Regions from separate parts of the Streptomyces sp. NPDC035033 genome, predicted to be linked through region 2. Evidence: riboswitches for the same ligand, from Rfam matches in the RefSeq annotation. Region 2 holds a riboswitch; the other holds the start of a gene.
The links. Region 2 has a riboswitch for cyclic di-AMP ahead of AB0E83_RS04145 (LysM peptidoglycan-binding domain-containing M23 family metallopeptidase). Riboswitches for the same ligand answer to the same signal wherever they lie in the genome.
Positions count from the first base shown of each region.

Region 1 (6,922 bases), on a different contig from region 2:
AGCGACGCGAACGGGAACGGCAGGCTCGCCACCAGCTGCGGGAACCGCCGCATCGACTCCTCGACGTCCGACAGGTACACCGGCTGCCCGGACCGGTGCACCTCGGCGACCGGGAACGGCCGGTTGGTGTGCATCCGTGACCACGGCCGGAACAGCTCCCCCGGCAGCCCCGCGAGCACCGAGAGCCGCAGCAGCCCCTCCGTACCGGAGCGCAGGTACACCCCGCCCGCGTATCCGCCGACCGACTCGACGGCGTCCGTCGCCGCCTCCGCCAGCACCTGCGTCAGGGCCTGCGGCGACGCGCCGGGGAACGCCCGGCCGGAGGAGGGACCGGAGGACGGGCCGGGAGGCGGGCCGAGCGGGGTCACACAGCCAGCATGCGCCCGCCGCGAAACCCGCCGCATCCCGGGCGCCGGCCCCGGAAGGCCGCCGCCCTGGTTGACCGCGCGCTTCCGGACCGTCACACTCGGTCGTCGTCCACCGCCGCCACCGGCGGCCTGGGACACCCCACCACCCTCACCACCACCTCGCGCGCAGGGGGCACCGATGACCGGCCGGGTACTTCCGTACGACGTCCACGGCGACGGGCCGGGGAGGGCCCTCGTCCTCCACAACTGGTTCGGCGACCGCAGCAGCTTCGATCCGCTCCGCGCGCACCTCGACGCGTCGGCGGGCAGCTACGCCTTCCTCGACTGCCGCGGCTACGGCGAGGCCCGGGACGCCGACGGCGCCTACACCATGGAGGAGGTCGCCGCCGACGCCCTGGCCGTCGCCGACGACCTCGGCTGGGACTCCTTCTCGGTCATCGGCCACTCCATGGGCGGCAAGGCGGCCCAGCTGATGCTGCTCGACGCGCCCGACCGGGTCCGTTCGATCGTCGGGATCTCGCCCGTCTCCGCCGCGGGCTTCCCCCTCGACGAGGAGAGCCGGCGGCTGTTCGCCGGCGCCGCCGACGACCCCGCGCTGCGCCGGGCCATCATCGACCGCACCACCGGCGGCCGGCGCGACGCCCCGTGGCTCGACGCCGTCGTCGACCGTTCGGTGACCCGCTCCTCGGCCGCCGCCTTCCGCGCCTACCTGGACTCCTGGTCCGGCACCGACTTCCACGAGCGGGTCCGCGACAACCCGGCGCCCGTGCTGCTGGTCGTCGGCGCGCACGACCCGGCGCTGGGCGCCGAGGCGATGGAGGCGACCTGGCTGCGCTGGTACCCGAACGCCCGTCTGGAGGTCCTCGCGGACGCCGGGCACTACGCGCCGGAGGAGACCCCGAAGGACCTCGCACGGGCCATCGAGGCCTTCCTCGCCGCCTGACCCCGCGGAGCCGGCCGGTCGCACGGCACCGGCCGGCCGCGGGGTCCTCCGCGGGGCGGGACGGCCGGCGGGTGGGACCCTGGAGGTACGGGCAGGGCCGGCCGGCCCTGCCGCGCGGGAATCGCCCACCGGGAAGGCGGCGCGCCATGTACTTCGCCGACCGCACCGACGCCGGGCGGCAGCTCGCCGCCCGCCTCGCCCACCTCGAGGGCCGTGACACCGTCGTCCTCGGCCTGCCCCGCGGCGGGGTCCCGGTGGCGGCCGAGGTCGCCGAGGCCCTGGACGCGCCCCTGGACGTCTGTCTCGTCCGGAAGCTGGGGGTGCCGTACCGGCCCGAGGTGGCCATGGGAGCGATCGGCGAGGGCGGGGTCCGGGTCGTCAACGAGCAGATCGTGCGGGACGCGGGCGTGACCGCGCGGGACCTGGCGGAGGTGGAGGAGCGCGAGCGGGCGGTCCTGGCCGAGCGGTCCCGCGCCTACCGGGGCAGCCGCCGGCCGGTGGCGCTGGAGGGGCGGACGGTGGTCGTCGTCGACGACGGGATCGCCACCGGCGCGACCGCGCTGGCCGCGTGCCGGGCGGTACGGGCCGGCGGGGCCGGCCGGATCGTCCTCGCCGTCCCGGTCGCCCCGCACGACTGGACGGCCCGGCTCGGGGGCGAGGCCGACGAGACGGTCGCCGTCCACACCCCGGTGGGGTTCGCCGCGGTCGGCCAGTTCTACCGGCGGTTCGACCAGACGCCGGACGCCGAGGTGGTGGCCCTGCTCGCGCGGAGCCGCGCGGAGCACGGTCCGGCCGTCCAGAACACCGCCGTACGGATCCCGGCCGGGGGACCGGTGCTGCCGGGCGACCTGGCGGTGCCCGACGGGGCGGCCGGGCTCGTCCTCTTCGCCCACGGCAGCGGCAGCGGCCGGCACAGCCCCCGGAACCGGGAGGTGGCCGCCGCCCTGAACCGGGCGGGGCTCGGGACGCTCCTCTTCGACCTGCTCACCGAGGCCGAGGCGGCCGACCGCTCCCGCGTCTTCGACACCCCGCTCCTCGCCGAACGGCTGGGCCGCGCCGCCGCCTGGGCGGCCGGCGAGGCCGTGACCGGAGGGCTGCCGCGGGGCTACTTCGGCGCGAGCACCGGGGCGGCCGCGGCGCTGTGGGCGGCGGCCGAACCGGGCGACGACGTGGCCGCCGTGGTGTCGCGGGGCGGCCGTCCCGACCTGGCGGAGGAGCGGCTCGCCGGGGTCAGGGCCCCGACCCTGCTGATCGTCGGCGGGAGCGACGACCTCGTCCTCGACCTCAACCGGCGGGCCGGGGAGATGCTGCGCTGCGAGAGCCGGCTGGAGGTCGTGCCCGGCGCCGGCCACCTCTTCGAGGAGCCGGGGGCCCTGGAGGAGGTGGCGGAGCTGGCCACCGCCTGGTTCGGCCGCCACTTCGGGGCGGCGGCCGGGGCGGGTCAGTAGGCGCCGTTGACGTTGTCGATGGAGCCGTACCGGTCGGCCGCGTAGTTGCAGGCGGCGGTGATGTTCGCGACGGGGTCGTACGGGTCGAGCGAGGTGCCCGGCACGTGGTAGGCGGCGAACGTCGGGTCGATGACCTGGAGGAGGCCCTTGGAGGGGATGCCCTTCGCGGCGTTGGAGTCCCAGAGGTTGATGGCGCGGGGGTTGCCGGAGGACTCGCGCATGACGTTGCGGAGGATGCCGTCGTACGAGCCGGGGATGCCGTAGCGGGCCATGACGTCCAGCGACTCGCGGATCCAGCCGTCGAGGTTGTCGGCGTACCGGGTGGCGGCGGCGGGAGCGGCCTGGACGGCGGGGGCGGCGGCGCGGCTCGCGGACCGGCTCGCCCGTTCGGCGGAACCGGTGGAGGCGGGCTTCGCCGAGGTCTTCGTCACGGTCTTCGGCGCGGCCTTCCCGGCCGACTTCTGGGCCGGCTTCCGGGTCGTCTTCTCCGGCGCGGGGGCGGCCTTCGCGGAATCCCGACGAATCGTCAGTTCGAGGCCCGGGTGAATGAGTGACGGATTGTCACCGACGGCCGTCCTGTTCGCCTGGTAAAGCGCCTTCCAGCCGCCCTGAATTCCCTTCCGGTGGGCGATGAGGGAAAGCGAGTCGCCCTTCACCACGGTGTACGCGCGGGCGGCGGGGGCCTTCGGCGCGGTGGCCGGGGCGGCGTTCTGCGCGGCGGTCACGGCGGCGGGGGCGGCGGCCGAGGGCGCGGCGGCGGACTGCGCGACGGGCGCGGCGCCGGCCGTGGCGGGCGCGACCAGGGGGAGGGCCAGGGCGACCCCGCCGGTGCCCGCGAAGGCGAGACCACGGGAGACGGGACGGCGTCGGGGGCGGCGGTGCTTGCCGTGAGCGGCCATGACGGTTTCCTCTCCGGCGCCTGCGAGGTGAGCTGTCGGGTTCGGACGGGAGGTGTCCGGCCGCGCGCACGCGGCTTCACCCCGAGCCGTTCCGGAGAGCCGGACCGGCGGTGTGGTGGGTCCCCCGCTCCTGCCGTCGGGTGCAATGGGAGGTCTTCCGAGCGGTGGCAGGATTCGGCGATCCGCTCGAATGGGGGTGACCGTAGGCGAGAAATGCGGCGGGGAACAAGACGTGAAAGCGCGGGAAAAGGAACGGCAAAGATCGCTCGCCCGGAATTCAAGATCGACCGTTCCGGCGGCCCCTCCCGAATCCCTTGCGCCGTCCGGCTCGTGACGGAACGGGGCCCGCCGGGGAGGCGGGAAAAGTGAGTCGCGTCACGGAAAAAGAAATGTCCGAATAGGCCGTCTCATTCCCTTCGGGGGCAGTGTGGCGTAATGCCCCTGCTCGGGCGTGTCGGCGACGACCGGGGGAGTGGTGAACGACACGCGCGGAGCATATGTCGCAAAACAGACATTCATCCTTAATGATGCGGGAATGTCGTCCTCCATCCCGTTGCTCGACCCGGACGCCCTCGACCGCGAGGCGGCCCGGCTCTGCGAGAGCGCCGCCTGGGAGCGGATGCTCCTCCCCGCCCGCCCGACGCCCGACCCGGAGCCCTGGCGGCGCCTGCTCTCCGTCCCCGTGGACCGGCTCGTCGCCGACGCGCTCGACGCCCTGCCGCCGGCCCCGCCGGCCGAGCGCCCGCTGCCCGGCCGGATCGGGGCCGTCCTCCCCGACCGGCTGCACGTCTGGCGCCGGATCGGCCGCCCCGACGTGCGGCCCTCCGTCCACCTGGCCCACGCGCGCCGGGTGCTGACGGAATGGGGCTGGCAGAACACCCCGTACAAGCTGCGGGACGTGCGGGGCGCGCGCTGCGTCTGCGGCGCCCTGCTCGCCGCCCACCGGCTCGGCCACGGCAGCGCCGCGACCATGAACGAGGCCGGCGCCTGGATCATGACCGAGCTGCGGTCCCGGGGGTGGCACGGCCTCATCGGCCCCTGGAACCGCGCCCCCGGCCGCACCGCCGAGGACGCGCTCGCGCTCCTCGACGCCACGATCCGACGGGCGGCCCTGGCCGGCCGCTGAGCGACGCCCGACGCCCGGCGGCCCGGCACCGCCGAAGGGTTCACCCCTCAAGCGCCTCGCGGGCGGGGCTCGCATCGAGGGCGCCGGGGCCCGGGCCCGCTGCCCGCCGTGCCGGTCGGCGCCGGGCTCCTCGTCCACCCCGCCGTCATCGAGCCCGGCCCTTTCGAAGCCGCCCTCTAGTGGGAGACCGGCTGCTGGCCGGCGCGCTCCGCCTCGTTCTGCACGAGCAGGGAGAGGAGCGAGGCCAAGGGGAGCCCCGCTTCCGCGGGGTGGCGCAGCGCCTTGCCCGGCTCTATGCGGTAGGTGTTCGTCCGCCCCTCTCGCGTGTGGGAGAGGTAGCCGTCCCGTTCGAGGTCGACGATGATCCGCGACACGGCGCGCTCGGTGAGCCGGCACCGTGCGGCGATGTCACGGATGCGGGCGTTCGGGTTGTCCGCGATCGCAGCCAGTACACGGGCGTGGTTCGTGATGAACGTCCATCCGGTGTGGGATTCAGGGACTCCAAGCATGGTCCTGGATTTTACGCGACCGGGCTTGCCAGAAGGGAAATGCATGACATAACTTTCCTGCATCAGACGTCCTACACCCCTCCGACGGAGGGATCAGTCGGAGGGAGTTCCCGTATGCCCTGGGACGATGTCGCCGCCGGACGCCTGTCCGCATGCGACGGTGAGCCATGGACGGGGCAGGGGGCCGAGGGCGCGTCGCCGCAGGGCGTGGTGCTCCAGTACGAGTACCGCGAGGCGCAGGTCGTCGAGGCCCGGGGGGAGTACGACATCCACTCCATCGGGCCTCTGGCCGACGCGCTGAAGGCCGCGACCGCAACGCATCCGAAGGTGATCCTGGACGTCTCGGGGGTGGCCTTCGCGGACTCGTCCTTCTTGAACCTCATGATCCTCACCCACCAGTCGGGAAAGCTGCGCGTGGCAGCGCCGTCGGCCCAGATCAGGCGACTGTGCGCGATCACCGGCGCCGACCAGGTCCTGCAGATCCGGGACACGATCGCCGACGCCGTCGCCACGTAGCACCGCGGCCGGGCTCCGGTGGGTCCGGCGACGAGGCCCTTTCCGAGAGGCGTGGCACGGCCTGAGCGCTGCTGCTGGTCGTGGGCCGGGCCGACTTCCTGCGAGGAGGTCCCATGGCCGGATGCGGATGCGGATGCGGATGCGGATGCGGCGGCGACCGCTGCTGTGTGCCGGCGTCCCGCTCTGCTTTCCGATGCCGGCTCCTCACCGACGCGGCCGCCTTCGCGTACCGGCGATCGCCGGAGGACGAATCGCCCTCGTGACCGGCGCATCGCGGCCACACCTGGCGAGGAGCGGCTTCGACGGCGCTTGTCGGTTCTGGCGTGCGCCGGTGGCCCGTCCTGTTCTCGACCGAGCGGACCGGAAGAGCGCCTCCGCCGTTCTGCGGCGGCCCGGGAGGCGCTCCTCGCGGCGGTCGCGCCCGCTATCCCCGCGAGTCTCGGTGGACTTCCGCGACCGCCTCCAGGGCGGCGCGCCACGGGTACGCGGTCGGGTCGCCCTCTCCTGGCGGGTTCGGTACGAACCCGCCCTCGCCGTACACCACGCGCACGCCGGCACCGCGCAGGGTCTCGATCGACCGCTCGAACTGCGGGTGCGCGACGTACGCCTGGTTGACGCACGGCACCATCGCCATGGGGAGGCCCTTGCCGATGCCCTCGGCGACGACGCCGACCAGCCAGTTGCCCGTCAGCCCGAGCGCCCAGGAGTTCACCGTGTTGAAGGTCGCGGGTGCGACGAGGACGGCGTCCGGCTTCGGCCACACGTCCGGCTGACCGGGAAAGCGGTGGTCCCACCGCACGGGCCGGCCTGTCAGGGCGGCGAGGCCGTCCAGGGACTCGTGGAGCCAGCGGGCCGCCGTCGGGGTGAGACCCAGGCAGACGTCCCACCCATCGGCCTGTGCCTCCTCGATGACCCGGGCGACGTCGAAGACCGGGGGTGCCGCGCTGCAGAACAGGTACAAGGTCCGCGTACTCATGGATCCATCCGATCACATGGAATCGCCCCCGATCCAAGGGAGTCGGGGCGAAGCCCTCTCGTGCGGCACTGGGCGCGAGGAGCGTTCCGGACGGCGGGTCAGGAACGGAGTGCCGGTACGCCTGCCCCGGACGGCGA
Region 1 covers NZ_JBEZUZ010000036.1:37,331-44,252, reverse strand. The annotation lists gene AB0E83_RS16965 (SpoIIE family protein phosphatase) at 1-404, opposite strand, end outside; gene AB0E83_RS16960 (alpha/beta hydrolase) at 547-1,311, shown strand; gene AB0E83_RS16955 (phosphoribosyltransferase family protein) at 1,458-2,759, shown strand; gene AB0E83_RS16950 (LysM peptidoglycan-binding domain-containing protein) at 2,753-3,658, opposite strand; cyclic di-AMP (ydaO/yuaA leader) riboswitch at 3,663-3,848, opposite strand; gene AB0E83_RS16945 (hypothetical protein) at 4,194-4,784, shown strand; gene AB0E83_RS16940 (helix-turn-helix domain-containing protein) at 4,961-5,293, opposite strand; gene AB0E83_RS16935 (STAS domain-containing protein) at 5,408-5,809, shown strand; gene AB0E83_RS16930 (flavoprotein) at 6,234-6,785, opposite strand.
Region 1: linked by a shared signal. The riboswitch ahead of AB0E83_RS16950 (LysM peptidoglycan-binding domain-containing protein) and the one ahead of AB0E83_RS04145 (LysM peptidoglycan-binding domain-containing M23 family metallopeptidase) in region 2 are both predicted to bind cyclic di-AMP.

Region 2 (6,922 bases):
AGGAGGTGAGCGAGTCATGGCCATGCCGCTCCGTCAGTCCGTCCGGGTCGGGACCTATCTCTTCGAACAGAAGCTCCGCAAGCGGGACAAGTTCCCCCTCATCGTCGAGCTGGAGCCGCTCTACGCCTGCAACCTCAAGTGCGAGGGCTGCGGCAAGATCCAGCACCCGGCCGGTGTGCTCAAGCAGCGCATGCCGGTCGCCCAGGCGGTCGGCGCCGTCCTGGAGTCCGGCGCCCCGATGGTCTCCATCGCCGGCGGCGAGCCGCTGATGCACCCCCAGATCCACGAGATCGTGCGCCAGCTGGTCGCCCGCCGGAAATACGTCTTCCTCTGCACCAACGCGATGCTGCTCCGCAAGAAGCTGGCCGACTTCAGGCCGTCGCCGTACTTCGCCTTCGCCGTGCACATCGACGGACTGCGCGAGCGCCACGACGAATCGGTGGCCAAGGAGGGCGTCTTCGACGAGGCCGTGGCGGCGATCAAGGAGGCCAAGCGGCGCGGATTCCGGGTGACCACCAATTCGACCTTCTTCAACACCGACACCCCGCAGACGATCATCGAGGTGCTGAACTTCCTCAACGACGACCTCCAGGTCGACGAGATGATGATCTCGCCCGCCTACGCCTACGAGAAGGCGCCCGACCAGGAACACTTCCTCGGCGTCGAACAGACCAGGGAACTCTTCAAGAAGGCCTTCGCCGGCGGCAACCGGCGCCGCTGGCGGCTCAACCACTCGCCGCTCTTCCTGGACTTCCTCGAAGGAAAGGCCGACTTCCCCTGCACCGCCTGGGCGATCCCCAACTACTCCCTCTTCGGGTGGCAGCGCCCCTGCTATCTGATGAGCGACGGCTACGTCCCCACCTACCGGGAACTCGTCGAGGAGACCGACTGGGACAAGTACGGCCGGGGCAAGGACCCGCGCTGCGCCAACTGCATGGCGCACTGCGGCTACGAACCCACCGCCGTGCTCGCCACCATGGGCTCGCTCAAGGAGTCGCTGCGCGCGGTCCGCGAGACCGTCCAGGGGAGCTGAGGGGCGGGCCATGACCGACGGCTTCGACCTGCGGGCGCTGCTCGCCGAGCGCGGCGGCGAGCGGTACGGGCTGCACGCCCGGTACCTCAACCCGCAGCTGCCGCGGATGCTGCACGCCATCGGCTTCGACAAGGTCTACGAGCGGGCCGCTGGCGCCCACTTCTGGGACGCCGAGGGCAACGACCACCTCGACATGCTCGCCGGCTTCGGCGTCATGGGCCTCGGCCGGCACCACCCCGTCGTCCGCGAGGCCCTGCACGCCGTCCTCGACGCGGACCTGCCCGACCTCACCCGCTTCGACTGCCCGCCGCTGCCCGGCCTGCTCGCCGAGCGGCTGCTCGCCCACAGCCCCCACCTCGACCGGGTCTTCTTCGGCAACAGCGGCACCGAGGCCGTCGAGACCGCCCTGAAGTTCGCCCGGTACGCCACCGGCCGGCCGAGGGTCGTCTACTGCCACCACGCCTTCCACGGGCTCACCACCGGCGCCCTCTCGGTCAACGGCGAGGACGGCTTCCGGGCGGGCTTCGACCCGCTGCTCCCGGACACCGCGATCGCGCTGGGCGACCTCGACGCCCTGGAGCGCGAGCTCCGCCGGGGCGACGTGGCCGCCTTCGTGGTCGAGCCGATCCAGGGCAAGGGCGTCCACGAGGCCCCGCCCGGCTTCCTGGCCGCCGCCCAGGAGCTGCTGCGCCGGCACGGGGCGCTGCTGATCGCCGACGAGGTGCAGACCGGCCTCGGCCGGACCGGCGACTTCTACGCGTACCAGCACGAGGACGGGGTCGAGCCGGACCTGGTGTGCGTGGCGAAGGCGCTCTCCGGCGGCTACGTGCCGGTGGGCGCCACCCTCGGCAGGGACTGGATCTTCAAGAAGGTCTACTCCTCGATGGACCGGGTCCTGGTCCACTCGGCCAGCTTCGGCTCCAACGCCCAGGCGATGGCGGCCGGGCTCGCGGTCCTGGCGGTGATGGAGTCCGAGGACACCGTCGCGCACGTGCGGCGGGTCGGCGGGCTGCTGAAGGGGCGCCTGGAGGAGCTGGTGCCCCGGTACGAGCTGCTGCACGAGATCCGCGGCCGGGGGCTGATGATCGGCATCGAGTTCGGCCGGCCGGCCTCGCTGGGGCTGCGCGGCCGGTGGGCGATGCTCCAGACGGCCCGGAAGGGACTCTTCGCGCAGATGGTGGTGGTGCCGCTGCTCCAGCGGCACCGGATCCTCACCCAGGTCTCCGGGGACCACCTGGAGGTGATCAAGCTGATCCCGCCGCTGGTGATCGACGAGGCGGACGTGGACCGCTTCGTCACCGCCTTCACCGCGGTCATGGACGACGCCCACGGCGGCGGCGGGCTGCTCTGGGACTTCGGGAAGACGCTGGTCAGGCAGGCGGTCGCGCAGCGCTGAGCCGGGCCGTCCCGCCGGTTTTTGCCTCTGGGGCAAGAAACTTGCCCCAGAGGCACGATCCTGGCGGAATGGACGCATGGACCACGTCCCCCGGGGCTCCGCCCCGGAAACCGCCGCTCCCGGTCCCGTGCCCGACGTCGCCCCGCAGCTGCGGGCGCTGCGTCGGCGCCGGGGGCTCACCCTGGAGGCCGCCGCCCAGCGGGCCGGGCTCTCCCCGGCGCACCTCTCGCGCCTGGAGACCGGGAACCGGCAGCCCTCGCTGCCGATGCTGCTTGCCCTCGCCCGTATCTACGGTACGACGGTCGCCGAGCTGCTCGGGGAGACCCCGCCCGAACGCGACCCGGTGATCCGGGCCGGCCGCTCCGAGCCGGTCGAGGCCGACGGCTGGGTCTACCGGCAGGTCGGCGGGGCGGGGCGGGCCCTGCAGTGCCTGCGCGTCCACGTGCCCTCCGCCACCCGGGCCGACATCGTGCGGGTCCACCCCGGCGAGGAGTGGATCCACGTCCTGGAGGGGCGGGTGCGGCTCGCGCTCGGCGAGACGGTGCACCTCCTCGACCCCGGGGACAGCGCGCACTTCGACTCGCTCACCCCGCACCGGATCGGCGCCGCGGGGCCGGCCGGCGCCGAGCTCCTCTTCGTCCACACCCTGATGCAGAGCCCCGTCGCCGAGCTGTGCCTCGGCGACGGGACCCCGCACCGGCGCTGACACCCCGAAAGGTGCTGCCATGTCCGACAAATCCGTATCGGTCACCGGTGAAGAGCGCGGCGAGGGCCGGTTCCCCAAGGGGCTGGTGCTCCGGCTCTTCGCCTATCTGATCGCCGGCCACCTCTTCGCCGGCTTCCTCTACCTGCTCTTCATGCTCGGGGGGCAGAACCAGTGACCCGCCGGGCGGAGACCGCTCACGCCTCCGTGAGCAGCCGCTCCCGCAGCCGCTCCCGGGTCTCGGGCGCCAGCTTCAGCCCCCGGGCGAGATAGGCGTCCACGGAGCCCCAGGTCGCGTCGATCGTCTCGAAGGCGGCCCGCAGGTACTCCACCCGCGCGTCGAAGAGCGGGCTCAGCAGCTCCATCACCTCGGGCGCCATCGCGTCCCGGGCGGTGGAGCTGCGGCGCACCTTGTACCGGCGGTGGGGCGCGTTCGACTTCACGTAGTCGGCCTCGATCGCCGCGCGCTCCACGCCCAGCGCGAGCAGGGTGACGGCGATCGAGAGCCCGGCGCGGTCCTTGCCGGCCGCGCAGTGCATCAGGGCCGGGACGGAGTCCTCGGCGAGGGAGTGCAGGACCCGGCTGTGCTCGGCGGTCCGCTCCACGACCATCCGGCGGTACGAGGAGGTCATCCGCTCCGCGGCCCGGCCGTCGCCCAGCAGCTCCCGCAGCGTGGCGAGGTCGCCCTCGCGGACCAACCGCCAGAACTCCTTGCCGTCGGCCGGGTCGCTCAGCGGTATGTTCACGTTCCGCACGCCCGGCAGCTCGACGTCCGGGCCCTCTATCCGGGCGTCGGCGGCGTTGCGGAAGTCGAAGACGGTGTGCAGGCCGAGGCCGGAGAGGAAGGCCGCGTCGGACTCGGTGGCGTCGGCGAGGTGGCCGCTGCGGAAGAGGGCGCCGGGCCGGACGAACCGCCCGTCCGTCGTCGGCAGCCCGCCCACGTCCCGGAAGTTGCGGACCTCCGCGAGCTCGGGCTCACCGGGTTCGAGGGGCTGGACCTGCGGCAACTGCTGCGTCACGGATGCTCCTGGGGTAGGCGTTCGCGGGACCGGGACGAGATCGGTTCCCCCCCGCAATCATCCCGTCGCGCGGGGCGCGGCGCACCCCCCTGACCAGTAATGGGCGATCTGTCCGTATTGATGGGTCTTGGGGTAACGCGCCCTGGTTGAAGGGGAGATGGAATTCCGCGCGTGAGCAGGGTCATAGAAGTGACGGATCGTGGCCGGCCGCCCGGTCCAACCACCGCCCCGGAAAAGGGAATCGAGGGATCGTCATCGACGGAGGGTGACCGGAATTCCGGGTCCGAAGATCGCCCCGGAATGTCCGGTGAATTCCGCGGCTTGTTCGCGCCGGCCCGGCTCGTCTAGCGTCGCCGTCAATCCGGTCGGACCGCCGAATCCTGCCACCGTCCGGAATTCGACCCCATCCCATGCGCGGCAGGAGCGGGGGACCCAAGGAAGTACGCCGGTCCCGCGACGCAGGACGGCTAGGGGTGAAGTCGCGCGAGAAACGCGGCCGGACATCTCCAGTCCGAACCCGACAGCTCACCTCGCAGGCGCCGGAGAGGAATTCGCCATGCCCGCGAAGGGTAAGCACCGCCGCCAGAAGTCCACCCTGATCACCCGGGGCCTCGCCGCCGCCGGCACCGGCGGCGCCGTCGTCGCCCTGCCGTTCATCGGCGCGACCGGCGCCCACGCCGCCGAGCAGGCCGCCCCGGCCGCCGCCCCCGCCGTGGTGCGCGTCGCCGCGCAGGCCCCGGCCCAGGCCGCCCCGGCCGAGCGGACCGCCGCCCCGAAGACGTACTCCGTCGTCGCCGGCGACTACCTCTCCAAGATCGCCGCCGACCACGACGTCGCCGGCGGCTGGCAGAAGCTCTACGCCGACAACCGCCAGGTCGTCGGCGAGGACCCCTCGCTGATCCTCCCCGGCATGAAGCTCACCCTCGGCGCCGAGAACCCCGCCGAGGCCGCCGCGCCGAAGCCCGCCGCCGCCCAGGCCGCGCCGAAGGCCGCCCCGAAGGCCGAGCGCGAGGCCGCCCCGAAGGCCGCCCCGAAGAAGCAGTCCTCCGGCGAGCAGACCCGCGCCTCGCGCTCCGCCGAGCGCGCCGCCGCCCCGGCCGCCGCGCAGCCCGCCTCCACCGGCTGGGTCGCCCCGGTCTCCGGCGGCGTCTCCACCCCCTACCGCGCCTCCGGCTCCATGTGGTCCTCCGGCTACCACACCGGCGCCGACTTCATCGCCTCCTCCGGCACCACCGTCCGCGCCGTCGGCGCCGGCACGGTCGTCTCCGCCGGCTGGAGCGGCGCGTACGGCAACGAGGTCGTCATCCAGCACGCCGACGGCAACTACTCGCAGTACGCCCACCTCTCCTCCCTCTCCGTCTCCGCCGGCCAGTCGGTCAGCGGCGGCCAGCAGATCGGCCTCTCCGGCTCCACCGGCAACTCCACCGGCCCGCACCTGCACTTCGAGATCCGCACCGCGCCGAGCTACGGCGCGGACATCGACCCGCTGGCCTACCTGCGCCAGCACGGCGTCTCGATCTGAGCCGTCCGGCGCGACGCGCCCCGCGGAGGCCCGGCACCCCTGGTGCCGGGCCTCCGCCCCGTTCCGCGCTATTCCGGCTTGGCAAATTCTTTATCGGTGGCATATATCACCCACCGTCAACCCCTCCTTACGGTCGCGTAGGTCACATCCGAAACGGAAGGATGTGCCTTCGTGGCAGACGATTCGAGAGCAACAGACAAGAACGCGTTCGGGTCATTCGGGTCGTACGCGGCGATCGGTGACAGCTTCACCGAAGGCGTCGGAGACCCCGGACCCGACGGCACCTACGTCGGCTGGGCGGACCGCTTCGCGGTGCTCCTCGCCGACCAGCTGCCGGAACCCGAGGACTTCCGCTACGCCAACCTGGCGGTCCGCGGCCGCCTCCTCGACCAGATCGTGACCGAGCAGGTGCCCCGGGCGAAGGAACTCGCCCCCGACCTGGTCACCTTCTGCGCCGGCGGCAACGACATCATCCGCCCCGGCACCGACCCCGACGACGTCGCCGAGCGCTTCGAGCGGGCCGTGAAGGACCTCACCTCCTCCGTCGGCACCGTCATGGTGACCACCGGCTTCGACACCCGCGACGTGCCCGTCCTCAAGCACCTGCGCGGCAAGATCGCCACGTACACCGCGCACGTCCGCGCCATCGCCGACCGCTACGACTGCCCGGTCCTCGACCTGTGGTCGCTGAAGTCGGTCCAGGACCGCCGCGCCTGGGACGACGACCGGCTGCACCTCTCGCCCGAGGGCCACACCCGGGTCGCGCTGCGCGCCGCCCAGGTCCTCGGCCTGCCGGTCCCCGCCGACCCCGACCAGGCCTGGCCGCCGCTGCCCGCCCGCGGCCCCCTGGAGGTCCGCCGCGACGACATCCACTGGGCGCGCGAGTACCTGGTGCCGTGGATCGGGCGCCGGCTGCGCGGCGAGAGCTCCGGCGACCACGTCGAGGCCAAGCGCCCCGACCTCATGCCCCTGTAGCCCAGGGGCGGCCGGCGGGGATCCGCTCCAGGACCCCGCCGGCGAAGACGTCGTACAGCGGCAGCGTCTCCAGGTGGACGTAGCCGATGTGGCAGTCGCAGACGGCGAGCGGGCAGGCGCGCGGCCGCAGCGCGGCACGGTACGAGCCGTCGTACAGGTTCCCCAGCTCGGCCCGGACGAAGTGGCAGCGCCGCACCGTCCCCCCGCCGTCCACCGACACCACCGACGCGCCGGTCCGGCACGGCAGCCCCGCCGAGCGGTGCGGGTGCCGGCT
Region 2 covers NZ_JBEZUZ010000005.1:31,836-38,757, forward strand. The annotation lists gene AB0E83_RS04115 (1-hydroxy-2-methyl-2-butenyl 4-diphosphate reductase) at 1-9, shown strand, start outside; gene hpnH (adenosyl-hopene transferase HpnH) at 17-1,033, shown strand; gene AB0E83_RS04125 (aspartate aminotransferase family protein) at 1,044-2,429, shown strand; gene AB0E83_RS04130 (helix-turn-helix domain-containing protein) at 2,506-3,135, shown strand; gene AB0E83_RS04135 (DUF6126 family protein) at 3,155-3,310, shown strand; gene AB0E83_RS04140 (tyrosine-protein phosphatase) at 3,330-4,151, opposite strand; cyclic di-AMP (ydaO/yuaA leader) riboswitch at 4,541-4,703, shown strand; gene AB0E83_RS04145 (LysM peptidoglycan-binding domain-containing M23 family metallopeptidase) at 4,708-5,673, shown strand; gene AB0E83_RS04150 (SGNH/GDSL hydrolase family protein) at 5,845-6,648, shown strand; gene AB0E83_RS04155 (STM4011 family radical SAM protein) at 6,635-6,922, opposite strand, start outside.